2 regions of the Streptomyces sp. NPDC030183 genome follow, and region 2 is predicted to be linked to the other one. Evidence: riboswitches for the same ligand, from Rfam matches in the RefSeq annotation. Region 2 holds a riboswitch; the other holds the start of a gene.

Region 1 (7,819 bases), on a different contig from region 2:
CGCAGGTGACCTCGGCGCCGGTCTGCGCGGCGAGCTGCGACAGCTGCCCGAGGAGCCGCAACCGCTGCTTCTCCAGCGGCATCTGCGGATAACCGGTCTTGGTGACGTTGTAGCCGTCGACGACGAGGTGGGCCTGCGGGAGCGCCAGCAACTGGTCCAGGATGGCCGGGTCGTTCTCGGACAGCGCGCGGGCGGCGATGTCCTTCGGGGTCATCCGCCCCGGCTCGACCGCGTCGACGGTCTCGGCGGGCCGTACGGACACCGGCGGCAGCGCCAGCTCCCGTCTGAGGCCCTGGGCCGCGTCCAGCACGGTGTCCAGCAGCAGCCGTACGCGCATGTCCTCGACGCTGCGCCCCTCGCGGGCCGCCCGCCGGGTGGCCTCCAGGGCGGCCTCCGCCTCGCCGAGCCGGGCCTTCAGCCGCCGGGTCTCGCTCTCGGCGGCGGACACCTGGGCGTGGCCCTCGGCGCGCAGGGCCTCCATCTCGGCGTGCAGCTTGCGCAGGGCGGCCTCGCCGCGCTTGACGTCGCTGAGGGCGGCACGGAGCTTGCGGTGCAGGGAGTCGGCGTCCTTCTTGGCCGATTCCAGCTCCTGGCGCAGCCGTTCCGTCTCGGCCCTGGTGTGGTCGCGGGCCTCGGCGAGCTGCTCGCGCAGCCGCTCCAGCTCGGCGCGGCTCTCCTCGTCGGCCCGCTCGGCGTCGGCCCGCTGGGCCTCCTCGCCGGCCGCGGCGACCAGCTTCACCCAGCCCGCGGGGCGCAGGACGTAGGCGGCGGCCGCCACGTCCAGCGGATCGGCGGCCGGCGGCGGGGCGCCCGCGTCCAGGGCGCCGGCCAGCTCCGGGTGGGACTCCCGGAACCGCTCCCCGATCCGCTGTCTGAAAAGCGTGTCGCTCTCGACCGCGGCCGCCATGGCGTTGCCCGCGAACTTCACCCGGCGGTTCGGGGCGAACCGGGCGTACTGCCGGAGCTGTGCGGGCAGTTCGGCGATGGTCAGGCCGCCGAACCCGTCCGACACGATCTGTACGACACGCCGACGCACGCCTTCGGGCAGCGGACGGTCGAGCACCTCAGCGGCGCCGTCGCCCGGCCCCCCGCCTGCGGTCTCCACCATCCGTCACACCCCAATTCCATGCGGGGCCCTCCCCCGCTCCCGACCTCGTCGAGCGGAGGGACCCCCATCGTCAGGAGCCGGCGCCCGGCCTGTCCACGAGTTCCACCTGGTCCACGGCGTTGCACCAGCGGCAGCGGACCGACTCGATGGTCTCACTGACCACCTCGCGCTCCTCGACCTTCGGCTCCCCGGCGAGGTCCAGGTGAACGTACTCGACGACCTTGGACGAGCGGGTCACGTCGAACCGCGTGAGATTGCCGCAGAGGGTGCAGCGCCAGCGGGTCGTGGCCGTCGGCAGGGGAACCGTCATCGTGGCTGCTCTTCCTTCTTCCAGTCTCCGTGATGCGCGCACCGGACTCCCGGTGCGTGTGGCTCGTAACCCTACGGCCTGACCGGTACTCGCCGCCCGTCCGCCCGAGGAGTGGTCGCGGCGGTGACGACGAACCCCCTCGGCGGCGAGGCGGTCTGTGCGGGTGGGTCCCGTTACGTCATGCTCTGCTCATGATCGGCAAGTGGAGCGCACATGTATTCGGGCCCGGGTCCGCCCGGGGGGCGCGGCAGCCGCTCGACCGGACCGTACGGAACGAGTCGGCGCCGGTGACGTACGGGCTGATCGCCGCCTGCTGCCTGGTCTTCCTGATCGGTCCGGCGGCGGGTCTGAACCCCGTGTACGGCGCCGGGGACGAGCTGCTCGCCGCGCAGCGGGCCTACTTCCGCCGCTGGGGTGTCGTCCCGGTCGAGCTCTTCACCGGCGCGCCGCGCGCGGTCCTCACGCCCCTCACGGCCCTCTTCGTGCACGGCAGCTGGCTGCACCTGCTGGGCAACATGCTGTTCCTCTTCGTCTTCGGGGCGATGGTCGAAGAACGCATGGGCCATGTGGAGTTCGCCCTCTTCTACGTGGGCTGCGGGTATCTCGCGCTGGCGGCGTACGCGGTCGCGCACGCCGGGTCGCAGCAGTCGTTGGTGGGCGCGTCCGGGGCGATCTCCGCCGTCCTGGGCGCCTTCCTCTTCCTGTTCCCGAGGGCGGGTGTGACGAGCCTGTTCCCGTTCCTGTTCTTCCTGCCGCTGCGCTTCCCGGCCTGGGTGACGCTGCCGTTCTGGGTGACCCTCCAGTGGCTGGCCGCGCGCCGGGAGACGTCCGGGCCGGGGGTCGCCTACCTGGCACACCTCGTCGGGTTCGCACTGGGGTTCGCCTACGCGTGGGGGCGTTACGGGCGGAGGACTAGAGTGACAGCGAATGCCCCCGCCCCGGCCCCCGAGGGAGAACACCAGCCGTGATCACCGCGATCGTGCTCATCAAGACCAGCGTGGACCGGATCCCGGAGATCGCGGAGTCGATCGCCGCGATCGAGTCGGTGACCGAGGTCTTCTCGGTGACCGGTACGTACGATCTGGTCGCCATGGTCCGGGTCAAGGCCCACGAGGACCTCGCCGAGGTGATCCCCGGGCGCATCAGCAAGATCCCGGGGGTGCAGGGGACGGACACCCACGTGGCGTTCCGGACGTACTCGCAGCACGACCTGGAGGCCGCGTTCGCCATCGGCCTCGACGGCTGACCGGGTCCGGGCGGCGGCCGGACAGACGCCGCGCGGCGGGCCCCCACCGAGGAGGACCCGCCGCGTCGAGCTGCCGAACGGGCTCTACGACCGTCCGGCGATCACCCGGGACTCGTCTCCCGGGGTCACTTCCAGCACCACTTCTTGATCGACTTGTAGGCGCTGATGTCCGGGTCGGTCGACCCGCGCATCCCGGTCTTGCGCACGATCTGACGGTCCCTGCCCCGGCTGTCCTTGCCGTACCACGTCTTGGTGGTCCGGTTCCACGTCGAACGCGGCAGCCGCTTGTTGGTGGGATGGTCGGCGTACGGCGGCACCCACGCGCCCCGGCCGCACTTGTAGTCGGCCACCGCGTTCACCTTGTAATACGTCATGGTGTGCTGGTAGTTCTTGGCGTCCCACAGGCACAACGAGCCCTTCGGCTTGCAGTCGCCCATGGCGGCCTCGGCCGAGTCCGCCTGGATCCCGCCCGCCACCACCATGCCCACCGTCATGGCGGAGGCGATCGCGAGCCCCTTCATCCCACGCTTCATCCGTACTCCCCGTAGTGAGCGGCCGCGAAGACCGACCGCCCACCCACCTTAGGCAGCCCCGCTCACCCTCGAACAGTTGTCCTTTGGGGCAGGGTGGCGACGGGTGACCTCAGGTGGCGGGGACGCAACGCCCGTCCTCGGTGCGGTAGTTCCACCGGGCGCCGTCCCGGACGAGTTCCTTGACCGCGCCCACGAACCGCTCGACGTGCTCGTCGGGCGTGCCCGCGCCGAAGCTCACCCGGATCGCGTTGAGGGACTTCTCCCCCGGCGCGGCCTCGGGGGCGCCGCACTCGCCCTGGGTCCCCGGGTCGCTGCCGAGCAGGGTGCGGACCAGCGGGTGGGCGCAGAAGAGGCCGTCGCGCACGCCGATGCCGTACTCGGCGGAGAGGGCGGCGGCGAAGTGGGAGCTGTTCCAGCCCTCGACGACGAAGGAGATGACCCCGACCCGGGGGGCGTCGTCCCCGAACAGGGAGAGCACCCGGACCTCGGGCACCTCGGCGAGCCCGGCGCGGACGGTGTCGATCAGGTGCCGCTCGCGGGCGACGAGCGTGTCGAACCCGGCCTCGGTGAGGGCCTTGCAGGCGGAGGCGATGGCGTAGGCGCCGATGACGTTGGGCGAGCCGGCCTCGTGGCGGGCGGCGCTCTCGTGCCACTCGACGTCCACTCCCCCGTCCGTACGCCGGGTCACCTTGCGGGAGGCGCCGCCGCCCGCGAGGTAGGGGTCCGCCTCGCGCAGCCAGTCGGCGCGCCCGGCGAGGACGCCGGAGCCGAACGGCGCGTACAGCTTGTGCCCGGAGAAGGCGACCCAGTCGACGTCCAGGTCCCGCACGGACACGGGGTGGTGGGGCGCGAGCTGCGCGGCGTCGAGCACGATCCGCGCGCCGTGCGCGTGCGCCGCGGCGGCCAGCTCGCGCACCGGCCAGATCTCACCGGTGACGTTGGAGGCGCCGGTGACGCAGACCAGCGCGGGACCGTGGGGGTCCCGGTCGGCGAGGGCGCGCTCCAGCGTGGCGACGGCCTCGCCGGGCGTCCGGGGCGCGTCCAGGTACGTCACGCGGGCGTTCCGCCACGGCAGCAGCGAGGCGTGGTGCTCGGTCTCGAAGACGAACACCTGGCAGTCGGCGGGCAGGGCTGCGGCGAGGAGGTTCAGCGAGTCGGTGGTGGACCGGGTGAAGACCACCTGGTCGTGGTCCCGGCAGTCCAGGAACGCGGCGACGGTGCGGCGGGCGTTCTCGAAGAGGTCCGTCGACAGCTGGGACAGGTACCCGGCGCCCCGGTGCACGCTCCCGTAGTACGGCGCGTACGCCGCCACGTCGTCCCAGACCCGCTGGAGCGCGGGGGCGCTGGCGGCGTAGTCGAGCGCGGCGTAGGTGACCTCGCCGCCGGTGACGAGCGGGACGGTGACATCCCGGCCGAGAACGGACAGCGGGGCACAAACGGACTGGTCGGCGGCAAGGGTGGAGACGCTGGGGACAGACATGGGGAACTCCCGTGAGAGGGCATGCCGAAGGAGGGCATGCTGGAGAAGGAAGAAGGGTGCGCGGAGGCGGGGCTCGGCGGCCCTATCGCATTCGCTTGCTCACGGAAGGCTCCCTCGAACGACCAGGACCCCTGGCCCCACGCTGTCGCGTGTGAGGGGTCCGCGCTTGCCGTAGACCTCGCTGCCTACGACCTGGTCTTCACCCGGGGCACCCCGCCACGGACGGAGGGTTGCCGGACAGCCGGCCGGGGCCTTGTGGCTGTCACTCATGACCTGATCAGGAACGTACGCGAAGTGATCGCCGGGCCGCAACTCGTGTCCGGATGGCGGGATCGAGCGCCTCGTCACTCGGGGGTGCGCGGTTCGTGGGCGAGTGCGGGTGGGTGGGGGCCGTTCGCGCAGTTCCCCGCGCCCCTGAAAAGCGACCGGGGCTACGCCCCGTGCTTTTCAGGATGAAGGGCGGGCCGCAGGCCCTCCCCTTAAGGGGCGCGGGGAACTGCGCGACAAGCCACAACGGACCCGCACACGCCAACGCACCCCGCACCGCCCCCACCTGCTGCGACGGCTACCGATTCGTCGCGGTGACCCAGCGGTCGAGTACCTTCCGCGCCGCCCCCGAGTCGATCGACTCCGCGGCCCGTTCCATCCCGGCCCGCAGCTGCTCCGCCAGCGGCCCGCCGCCCGGGTCCAGGGCCACCAGCGCCGCCGCCGAGTTCAGCAGTACCGCGTCCCGCACCGGCCCGGTCTCCCCGGCCAGCAGGCGTCGTGCGACATCCGCGTTGTAGGACGCGTCGGCCCCCCGCAGCGCGGACACCGGCACCAACTCAAGGCCCACGTCGCGCGGGTCGAACGCCTCCTCCGTCACCTTGCCGTCGCGCACGACCCACACCCGCGACGTCGCCGTGGTCGTCAGCTCGTCCAGCCCGTCGTCGCCGCGGAACACCAGCGAGGAGTTGCCCCGCTCCGCGAAGACACCCGCCATGATGGGCGCCATCCGCGGATCGGCCACGCCGACCGCCTGGGCCCGCACCTTCGCCGGGTTCGCCAGCGGCCCCAGCGCGTTGAACACCGTACGGATGCCCAACTGCCCGCGCGCCGCGGCCACATGGCGCAGCGCCGGGTGGAACTTGACCGCGAAGCAGAAGGTGATGCCCGCCTCCTCGGCGACCTCCGCCACCCGCTGCGGCGTCAGCTCCAGATTGACGCCGAGCTTCTCCAGCACGTCGGACGCGCCCGAGGCCGAGGACGCGGCCCGGTTGCCGTGCTTGACGACCTTGGCGCCCGTACCGGCTACCACGATCGACGACATCGTGGAGATGTTGACCGTCTTGGCGCCGTCTCCGCCCGTGCCGACGATGTCGACGGTCCGCCCCGACACCTCGATCACGTTGGCATGCTCGTACAGCGCCCGCACCAGCCCGGTGATCTCGTCGACGGTCTCGCCCTTGGCCCGCAGCGCCACCACGAACCCGGCGATCTGCGCGTCCGTCGCCTCGCCGCGCATGATCTGGTCCATCGCCCAGAACGTGGCGCCGGCGTCCTGGTCCTGTCCGGACAGCAGCGCGTTCAGCACCTGGGGCCAGGAACGGCCCGCCGCGGTGTCGCCTCCAGCGGGGGTCACAGCGCTCATCAGCCGCTCCTGGTGGTCGTAGCCGCGGGGCGGTCACCGCCCGCGGACGCGAGGTAATCGATTGCCCTCACCCTATCCAGCTCCGCGTACGGCGAAGGGCCCCCGTCCGAAGATCGGACGGGGGCCCTTCGACCGTGTGTGGCGAAGCCGGTGATCAGTGGTGGCCGTGGCCGCTCGTGATCTCCTTGTACTCCTCGACGGTGGGCTTGAGGATCTGGTTGTCCTCGCCGTAGTAGCCCTTGCTCAGCTTGGCCCGGAGCTTCTCGCGCCGCGTGATCTTGCGGGTGACGCCGTTCTCGTCGACCGCGGGACCGATCTCGGCCGGCTTGTACTGCTCGTGCGCCGTGAGCGTGTGCAGCTGCTCCTGGCTGAGCGGCTCGTGGACCTCGATGAACTCACCGTGCGGCAGGCGCTTGATGATGCCGGTCTCGCGACCGTGCAGGATCTTGTCCCTGTCGCGGCGCTGGAGGCCGAGGCAGATGCGCTTGGTGATGATGAACGCGATGACCGGGGCCACGAAGAACGCGATCCGGACGAACCAGGTGATGGCGTTGATCGACAGGTGGAAGTGGGTCGCCCAGAGGTCGTTTCCACCACCGATCAGCAGGACCATGTACCAGGTGATCCACGCGACGCCGAAGGCCGTACGGGTCGGGGCGTTGCGCGGGCGGTCCAGGATGTGGTGCTCGCGCTTGTCGCCGGTGACCCAGGACTCGATGAACGGGTAGACCGCGATCGCGACCAGGACCAGCGGGAAGATCACCAGCGGGATGAACACGCCCAGGACGAGCGTGTGACCCCAGAAGTTGATCTCCCAGCCCGGCATCACACGGATCAGACCCTCGGAGAAGCCCATGTACCAGTCGGGCTGGGCGCCGGTCGACACCTGGTCCGGACGGTAGGGACCCATCGTCCAGATCGGGTTGATCGTGGCGATCGCCGAGATGATCGCGATGACACCGAAGACCAGGAAGAAGAAGCCTCCGGCCTTGGCCATGTACACGGGCAGCAGCGGCATGCCGACGACGTTGTTGTTCGTCTTCCCGGGGCCCGCGAACTGCGTGTGCTTGTGGTAGAAGACCAGGATCAGGTGCGCCACCATCAGGCCGAGCATGATGCCGGGCAGCAGCAGCACGTGCACCGAGTAGAACCGGGCCACGAAGTCGCCGCCGGGGAACTCCCCGCCGAAGAGGAAGAACGACAGGTACGTGCCGACGATCGGCACGGACAGGACCGCGCCCTCCATGAAGCGGACACCGGTGCCGGAGAGCAGGTCGTCCGGGAGCGAGTAGCCGGTGAAGCCGGTGAACATGCCCAGGACGAACAGCAGGAAGCCGAACAGCCAGTTGATCTCACGCGGCTTGCGGAACGCGCCGGTGAAGAACACGCGCATCATGTGCACGAACATGCCGGCGAGGAAGACCAACGCGGCCCAGTGGTGGATCTGCCGGATCAGCAGACCACCGCGCACCTCGAACGAGATGTGCATGGTCGAGTTGAACGCCTCGGACA
Region 2 (7,819 bases):
CTGCGAGTAGCGGAAGATGACGGGGAAGTCGGGGGACACGGAGGCCCGTACGGCCGCCACGATCTCGGCCGCGAACTTGGTGCGGGCGACGAGGTCACCGCCGTAGGCGTCGGTGCGTCGGTTGGTGCGCTCCCAGAGGAACTGGTCGACGAGGTAACCGTGGGCGCCGTGGATCTCCACGCCGTCCATGCCGACGCGCTCGGCGTCGGCGGCGGACTTGGCGAACGCCGCCACGACCTCGTCGATGTCGGCCTGTGTCATGGCACGGCCGCCCTCGGCGGGCGTGCCGTCGACCCGCAGACCGGAGGGGCCGAGGACCGGGGCCTCCGGGAAGAGCTTGCCCTGCTGGCGGACGGTGCCGATGTGCCACAGCTGCGGCACGATCGTGCCGCCGCCGGCGTGCACGGCATCGGCGACCTTCGCCCACCCGGCGAGCTGCTCCTCACCGGCGAACCGCGGTACGCCGTCCAGGTCGCCGGCCGTCTCATGCCCGACGTAGGTGCCCTCGGTCACGATCAGGCCGACACCGGCGGCGGCCCGGCGCCCGTAGTACGAGGCGACATCCGCACCCGGCACACCGCCGGGCGAGAAGACCCGCGTCATGGGAGCCATGGCGATCCGGTTCGGAACGGTCAGACCGTTGATCCGAACGGGCCGGGAGAGAACATCGGCGGCACGGGAGGTGGACGCGGTGGTCACGTGGGGACTCCTCGGAGAGGTCGGGCGCTATATGCATGTGCATCAATCGCTGCACTCGTCAACCTCCCCGCCCGCCACGGCATTCCGCCGCCGCACGACGGCTTGTGTGACGCCGGACACGCCCGAGGGCGGCACCCCCTGTCGAACAGGGAGTGCCGCCCTCGGTACTGACGGACCGGGTCCGAACCTTCTCGCTACGAACTACGAGGAGGCTCAGAAGTCCATGTCACCGCCCGGCATGCCGCCACCGGCGGGCGCGGCGGCCTTCTCCGGCTTGTCGGCGATGACGGCCTCGGTGGTGAGGAAGAGCGCGGCGATGGAGGCGGCGTTCTGCAGGGCGGAACGCGTCACCTTCGCCGGGTCGATGATGCCGGAGGCGATCATGTCGACGTACTCACCGGTCGCGGCGTTCAGACCGTGGCCGACCTGAAGGTTGCGGACCTTCTCCACGACGACGCCACCCTCGAGGCCGCCGTTGACGGCGATCTGCTTGAGCGGGGCCTCCAGGGCGAGCTTCACGGCGTTGGCGCCGGTCGCCTCGTCACCCTCCAGCTCCAGCTTCTCGAAGACCTGGGAGGCCTGGAGCAGGGCCACGCCACCACCGGCGACGATGCCCTCCTCGACGGCCGCCTTCGCGTTGCGGACGGCGTCCTCGATGCGGTGCTTGCGCTCCTTGAGCTCGACCTCGGTCGCGGCACCGGCCTTGATGACGGCCACGCCGCCCGCGAGCTTCGCCAGACGCTCCTGGAGCTTCTCGCGGTCGTAGTCGGAGTCGCTGTTCTCGATCTCGGCGCGGATCTGGTTGACCCGGCCCTGCACCTGCTCGGAGGAGCCGGCGCCGTCGACGACGGTGGTCTCGTCCTTGGTGATGACGACCTTGCGGGCACGGCCCAGGAGGTCCAGGGAGGTGTTCTCCAGCTTGAGACCGACCTCCTCGGAGATGACCTCGCCGCCGGTGAGGATGGCGATGTCGTTCAGCATCGCCTTGCGGCGGTCACCGAAGCCCGGGGCCTTGACGGCGACGGACTTGAAGGTGCCGCGGATCTTGTTGACGACCAGGGTCGACAGGGCCTCGCCCTCGACGTCCTCGGCGATGATCAGCAGCGGCTTGCCCGACTGCATGACCTTCTCCAGGAGCGGGAGCAGGTCCTTGACGTTGGAGATCTTGGAGTTGGCGATGAGGATGTAGGGGTCCTCGAGCACCGCCTCCATGCGCTCCATGTCGGTGGCGAAGTACGCCGAGATGTAGCCCTTGTCGAAGCGCATACCCTCGGTGAGCTCCAGCTCCAGACCGAAGGTCTGGGACTCCTCGACGGTGATGACGCCTTCCTTGCCGACCTTGTCCATGGCCTCGGCGATCAGCTCGCCGATCTGGGTGTCGGCGGCGGAGATGGAGGCCGTGGAGGCGATCTGCTCCTTGGTCTCGACCTCCTTGGCCTGGTCGAGCAGCGCACCGGAGACGGCCTCGACGGCCTTCTCGATACCGCGCTTCAGGGCCATCGGGTTGGCACCGGCGGCGACGTTGCGCAGACCCTCGCGGACGAGCGCCTGGGCGAGAACGGTCGCGGTGGTCGTACCGTCGCCGGCGACGTCGTCCGTCTTCTTGGCGACTTCCTTGACCAGCTCGGCGCCGATCTTCTCGTACGGGTCCTCGAGCTCGATCTCCTTGGCGATGGAGACACCATCGTTGGTGATCGTGGGGGCGCCCCACTTCTTCTCGAGGACGACGTTCCGGCCCTTGGGGCCGAGCGTCACCTTGACGGCGTCCGCGAGCTGGTTCATGCCGCGCTCGAGGCCGCGCCGCGCCTCCTCGTCGAACGCGATGATCTTGGCCATGTGAAGTGGTCCCTCCAGGACTGGGGGTGATTCCTTCGGACCGCGCCCGCGCCCGCGACGGACGGCTCGCCTGCCTCGTGGTTCCTTGCCCCACCTGGCCTGCGGGCCTCACCGACCCGGTCCTTCGTTGTCACTCTCACCTTCAGAGTGCTAACGCCAATGATTAGCACTCGGCATGGTCGAGTGCAAGCGCCTCCGGATGATCCGCAGGTGAACGCGCCCCCACGCGCCCGGTCGGCGCCCCCCTCCACGGCCACCGACGGGCGTGCCCGGCGACTGGCCCCGGGCACGCGGAAGGGTCCGCACCCCGAGTACGGGGCGCGGACCCTCCGAGAAGAACGAAGAACGTCGCTGCTTACCGGCGCGTTGCTTCAGCCTGCGAGACGGACCATGTCCGCCTGCGGACCCTTCTGACCCTGCGAGATCTCGAACTCGACCCGCTGGCCCTCTTCCAGGGTGCGGTAACCGTCCATCTGGATCGCGCTGTAGTGGACGAATACATCCGCACCACCGTCGACCGCGATGAAGCCGTACCCCTTCTCCGCGTTGAACCACTTGACGGTGCCCTGAGCCATGCCTAACTCCCCTATTACTGGCCCTTGCACAGATCCACACTTCGCGGATCCGGGTCAGACCTCACCCCCCAACGGTTGGGGGTGTGCGCCGGAACGCGTCGACCGCGGCTGAATGTATCTGCCCAACTGCCGTCTGCAACAGGGCAATCGGACGAGAAAATCTGGACAGGCCCGGTCGGGAATGTACGAACAATTCCCCTGAATTCAGGGCAAGTCGGGCCCCGCAAAAGGCGCGAAACACGCAAAAGCCATACAGACTTTGGCTACTTCATATAGGGCGTGCGGCGCGATTGGATATGCGCCCGGCATGAATTCACAACGGCGGTCGGGCCGGGTTCCCCAACTGTACCGTGCTCAACCATAGAGAATTGCCCCCTCCGCTTCTCTCGCGGAGGGGGCAATTCGATGAACAATCCGTAATCGAGGTTACCGACGGTTACTACCGGCGGGTACGGAACGGTGGTCAGCCGCCGGCGACGGCCGGGATGATCGACACGCCCGCCCCGTCCGGCGTGGCCGTCTCCAGACCCTGCTCGAACCGCACGTCGTCGTCGTTCACGTAGACGTTCACGAACCGGCGCAGCTTCCCCTGGTCGTCGAGGACGCGCGCGGCGATCCCGGTGTGGTTCTTCTCCAGGTCCGCGATGACCTCGGCGAGGGTGGCGCCCTCGGCCCGCACCTCGGCCTGACCGCCGGTGTAGGTGCGAAGGATGGTGGGGATGCGAACGCTGACGCTCATGACTGATGACCTCCGGATGTGTGCGGCAGAGCTGAGGAACGCGGGGCTGGACGGTTACGCGAGCCCGGCCTCGCGGAACGAGTCGAGGTTGGGGCGGATGGTCGCGGTCAGCCCCGTCCCGGCCACCGCGTCCAGCGTCTTGAGACCGTCACCGGTGTTGAGCACGACGGTGGTCAGCGCCGGGTCCAGCAGCCCGTTCTCGATCAGCTTCTTCGTGACGCCGACGGTCACACCGCCGGCGGTCTCCGCGAAGATCCCCTCGGTCCGCGCGAGCAGCTTGATCGCGTCGACGATCTGCTCGTCGGTCACGTCCTCCACGGCTCCGCCGGTGCGCCGGGCGATGTCGAGGACGTACGGCCCGTCCGCCGGGTTGCCGATGGCCAGCGACTTGGCGATCGTGTCGGGCTTCTGCGGCCGGACCACGTCATGGCCCGCCTTGTAGGCGACGGACACCGGCGAGCAGCCCTCGGCCTGCGCGCCGAAGATCTTGTACGGCTTGTCCTCGACGAGCCCGAGCTTGATCAGCTCCTGGAGCCCCTTGTCGATCTTCGTGAGCTGCGAGCCGGAGGCGATCGGCACGACCAGCTGGTCCGGCAGCTTCCAGCCGAGCTGCTCGCAGATCTCGTACGCGAGAGTCTTGGAGCCCTCGGCGTAGTACGGCCGCAGGTTGACGTTCACGAAGCCCCAGCCCTCGCCGGCCGGGTCGCCGATCAGCTCGGAGCAGAAGCGGTTCACGTCGTCGTAGTTGCCCTCGATGCCGACCAGCTCACCGCCGTAGACGGCGGCCATGACGACCTTGCCCTGCTCCAGGTCGTGCGGGATGAACACGCAGGAGCGGAAGCCGGCGCGGGCCGCGGCGGCGCCCACGGCGCCGGCCAGGTTGCCGGTGGAGGAGCAGGACAGGGTGGTGAAGCCGAAGGCGCGCGCGGCCTCCAGGGCCTGGGCGACGACGCGGTCCTTGAAGGAGTGCGTCGGGTTGCCGGAGTCGTCCTTGATGTAGAGGCCGCCGGTGACGCCCAGCTCACGGGCGAGGTTGTCGGCCTTGACGAGGTGGGTCCAGCCGGGGTTCAGGTTCGGCTTGGTCGCCACGTCGGCGGGGACGGGCAGCAGGGGCGCGTACCGCCAGATGTTCGCGGGGCCGGCCTCGATCCGCTTGCGCAGCTCCTCCGTGTCGTAGGCGGAGTAGTCGTACGCGATCTCCAGCGGGCCGAAACACTCCTCGCAGGCGAAGACCGGTCCGAGGGGGACGCGGTGACCGCACTCGCGACAGCTCAGGGCGGCGGCGGGGCCGAGGTCGACGCTCTGGGCGGCACCGTCGGTGGTCGTGAATTCGGTGGCAACAGTCTGCGCAGCCATGTGAGGCGAGGCCCTTTCTCCTCATCTTCCTCACGACGCATCTCGTCGTGAGACGGATTTGGCACCTTCCCTAGCCGGACCTCGCCACGGCGACGTGACAAGACAGCTGGAGGGTTGCCGGGGCTTCATCGGGCCGTATCCCTCTGCCCCTCTGGATGAGCGGTATTTGGTTGTATACGCACACGAGCACCGACATGCGATGGTCATCAGCGTTGTTCAAGACTGTAACCGAAGGCCAGGACAGTTGAGAGAGCCGTCCGAACCGCGAGATGAACGCAGAGGAGCCGCGCACTGTGCTGAAGGAAGTCGAGCGCTGGCTGAGCACCCGCTCCTGGTCCGTGACCGATCGCCCGCTCCACAAGATCCTCGCCGCGAAACGGGCCTCGGGCCAGACCGTCAGTGTCGTCCTGCCCGCGCTGAACGAGGAGGAGACGGTCGGCGACATCGTCGCCGTCATCCGCCATGACCTCATGGAACAGGTCCCGCTCGTCGACGAGGTCGTCGTCGTCGACTCCGGGTCGACCGACCGCACCTCCGAGGTCGCGGCGGCGGCCGGGGCGCGGGTCGTGCACCGCGACGACATCCTGCCGCGCCTGCCCGCCGTGCCCGGCAAGGGCGAGGTGCTGTGGCGGTCGCTGCTGGTCACGACCGGTGACATCGTCTGCTTCATCGACGCGGACCTCAAGGAGTTCTCGTCCGACTTCGTCTCCGGGATCGTCGGCCCGCTGCTCACCGACCCCGGCGTCGACCTGGTCAAGGCCATGTACGACCGCCCGCTCGGCACGGCCGCCGGCCAGGGCGGCCGGGTGACCGAACTCATGGCCCGCCCCCTGCTCAACATGCACTGGCCCCAGCTGGCGGGCTTCGTCCAGCCGCTGGGCGGCGAGTACGCGGCCCGCCGCTCCCTCCTGGAACGGCTCCCGTTCCCCGTCGGCTACGGCATCGAACTGGGCATGCTCGTCGACGCGCTCCACCTCGTCGGCCTCGACGCGCTGGCCCAGGTCGACGTGGGCGTCCGCAAACACCGCCACCAGGACGGGCAGGCCCTGGGCCGCATGTCCGCGGCGATCTACCGCACGGCCCAGCTCCGCCTGGCCCGCGGCCACCTGATCCGCCCCGTCCTGACCCAGTTCGAACGCGGCGCGGAAGGGTTCGAGCCGCGCACGTACTCGGTGGATGTGGAGGAACGACCGCCGATGGCGGAGATAGCGGAGTACGTGGAACGGAAGGCGGCGTAGGGGGCGGGGCGCGGGTTCGTCGCCGGGTGCGGGCGCTCATGAAGGGGCGGGCCGCAGGCCCGTTCCCTTCAGGGGCGCGGGGAACTGCGCGAGAAACCACGAACTACCCGCACTCGCCGACGCACAAGTCACCCCCACCCCCCTAGGCGCTCCTGTATACAGCCGAACCGCACGTTTGAGCGGTTCGACCACGGGCTAGGTTGAGCCGTATGGCATCAACGCACGCTGCAGCCCAGGTGCTGGTCGCCTCCAACCGCGGCCCCGTCTCGTACACCCAGGACGACTCCGGTCACCTCACCGCGAAGCGCGGCGGCGGCGGACTCGTATCCGGCCTGTCGGCGATCGGCCCCGACGCCGGCGCCCTCTGGGTCTGCTCCGCCCTCGGCGACGGCGACCGCGAGGCCGTACGCCGCGGGGTCGGCGAGCCCGGCGTACGCATGCTGGACATCCCCGCCGACGTCCACCACGCCGCGTACAACGGCGTCGCCAACTCCGCGCTGTGGTTCGTGCACCACATGCTGTACCAGACCCCTCTGGAGCCCGTCTTCGACGCGGAGTTCCGCGCCCAGTGGGCCGCGTACGAGACGTACAACCGCTCCTTCGCCCAGGCGCTGGCGCAGGAGGCGGCGGACGGCGCGGCCGTGCTGGTGCAGGACTACCACCTGACGCTCGTGCCGAGGATGCTGCGCGAGCTGCGCCCCGACCTCAGGATCGGCCACTTCTCGCACACCCCGTGGGCGCCCGTGGACTACTTCCGGCTGCTGCCCGACGACATCGCCGCGAAGGTGCTGAACGGCATCCTCGGCGCCGACCGGGCAGCGTTCCTGACCCGCCGCTGGGCGGACGCGTTCACCGCGTGCTGCCACGCCGTACTGGGCCCCGACGCCACCTCCGGCACCCGGATCGGTGTGCACGGCCTCGGCACCGACGCGGACTTCCTGCGGGCCCGCGCGCACGAGGCGGACGTCGACGAGCGGATCGTCGCGCTGCGGGAGGAGATCGGCACGGCCCCCGACGGCACGCCGCGCCGCACGATCGTCCGCGTCGACCGCACGGAACTGTCCAAGAACATCGTGCGGGGCCTGCTGGCGTACCGGCAGCTCCTCGACGACCGCCCGGAGTGGCGCGAGCGCGTCGTGCACGTGGCCTTCGCGTACCCGTCGCGGCAGGACCTCGCCGTGTACCGGGAGTACACCGCCGAGGTCCAGCGGGTGGCGGCCGAGATCAACGAACGGTACGGGACGCCGGGCTGGACCCCGGTCGTCCTCCACGTCAAGGACGACTTCGCGCGCTCCCTCGCCGCATACCGCCTCGCCGACGTCGCCCTCGTGAACCCCATCCGCGACGGCATGAACCTGGTCGCCAAGGAGGTCCCG

What was found. A riboswitch is a leader RNA that binds a small molecule or an ion and turns the genes downstream of it on or off. The one in region 2 is predicted to bind S-adenosylmethionine.
Region 1: linked by a shared signal. The riboswitch ahead of ACZ4Z2_RS13625 (aminotransferase class V-fold PLP-dependent enzyme) and the one ahead of thrC (threonine synthase) in region 2 are both predicted to bind S-adenosylmethionine.

Annotation. Positions count from the first base shown of each region.
Region 1 covers NZ_JBVIBK010000009.1:242,698-250,516, reverse strand. Annotated here, with positions in the region: gene ACZ4Z2_RS13650 (NYN domain-containing protein) at 1-1,108, opposite strand, end outside; gene ACZ4Z2_RS13645 (hypothetical protein) at 1,179-1,418, opposite strand; gene ACZ4Z2_RS13640 (rhomboid family intramembrane serine protease) at 1,610-2,386, shown strand; gene ACZ4Z2_RS13635 (Lrp/AsnC family transcriptional regulator) at 2,383-2,664, shown strand; gene ACZ4Z2_RS13630 (hypothetical protein) at 2,790-3,197, opposite strand; gene ACZ4Z2_RS13625 (aminotransferase class V-fold PLP-dependent enzyme) at 3,307-4,677, opposite strand; SAM riboswitch class IV at 4,835-4,951, opposite strand; gene trpD (anthranilate phosphoribosyltransferase) at 5,243-6,307, opposite strand; gene qcrB (cytochrome bc1 complex cytochrome b subunit) at 6,462-7,819, opposite strand, start outside.
Region 2 covers NZ_JBVIBK010000019.1:116,996-124,814, reverse strand. Annotated here, with positions in the region: gene ACZ4Z2_RS23460 (NADH:flavin oxidoreductase) at 1-699, opposite strand, end outside; gene groL (chaperonin GroEL) at 913-2,535, opposite strand; gene ACZ4Z2_RS23450 (cold-shock protein) at 2,907-3,110, opposite strand; gene ACZ4Z2_RS23445 (MoaD/ThiS family protein) at 3,574-3,849, opposite strand; gene thrC (threonine synthase) at 3,904-5,205, opposite strand; SAM riboswitch class I at 5,224-5,367, opposite strand; gene ACZ4Z2_RS23435 (glucosyl-3-phosphoglycerate synthase) at 5,499-6,443, shown strand; gene ACZ4Z2_RS23430 (alpha,alpha-trehalose-phosphate synthase (UDP-forming)) at 6,653-7,819, shown strand, end outside.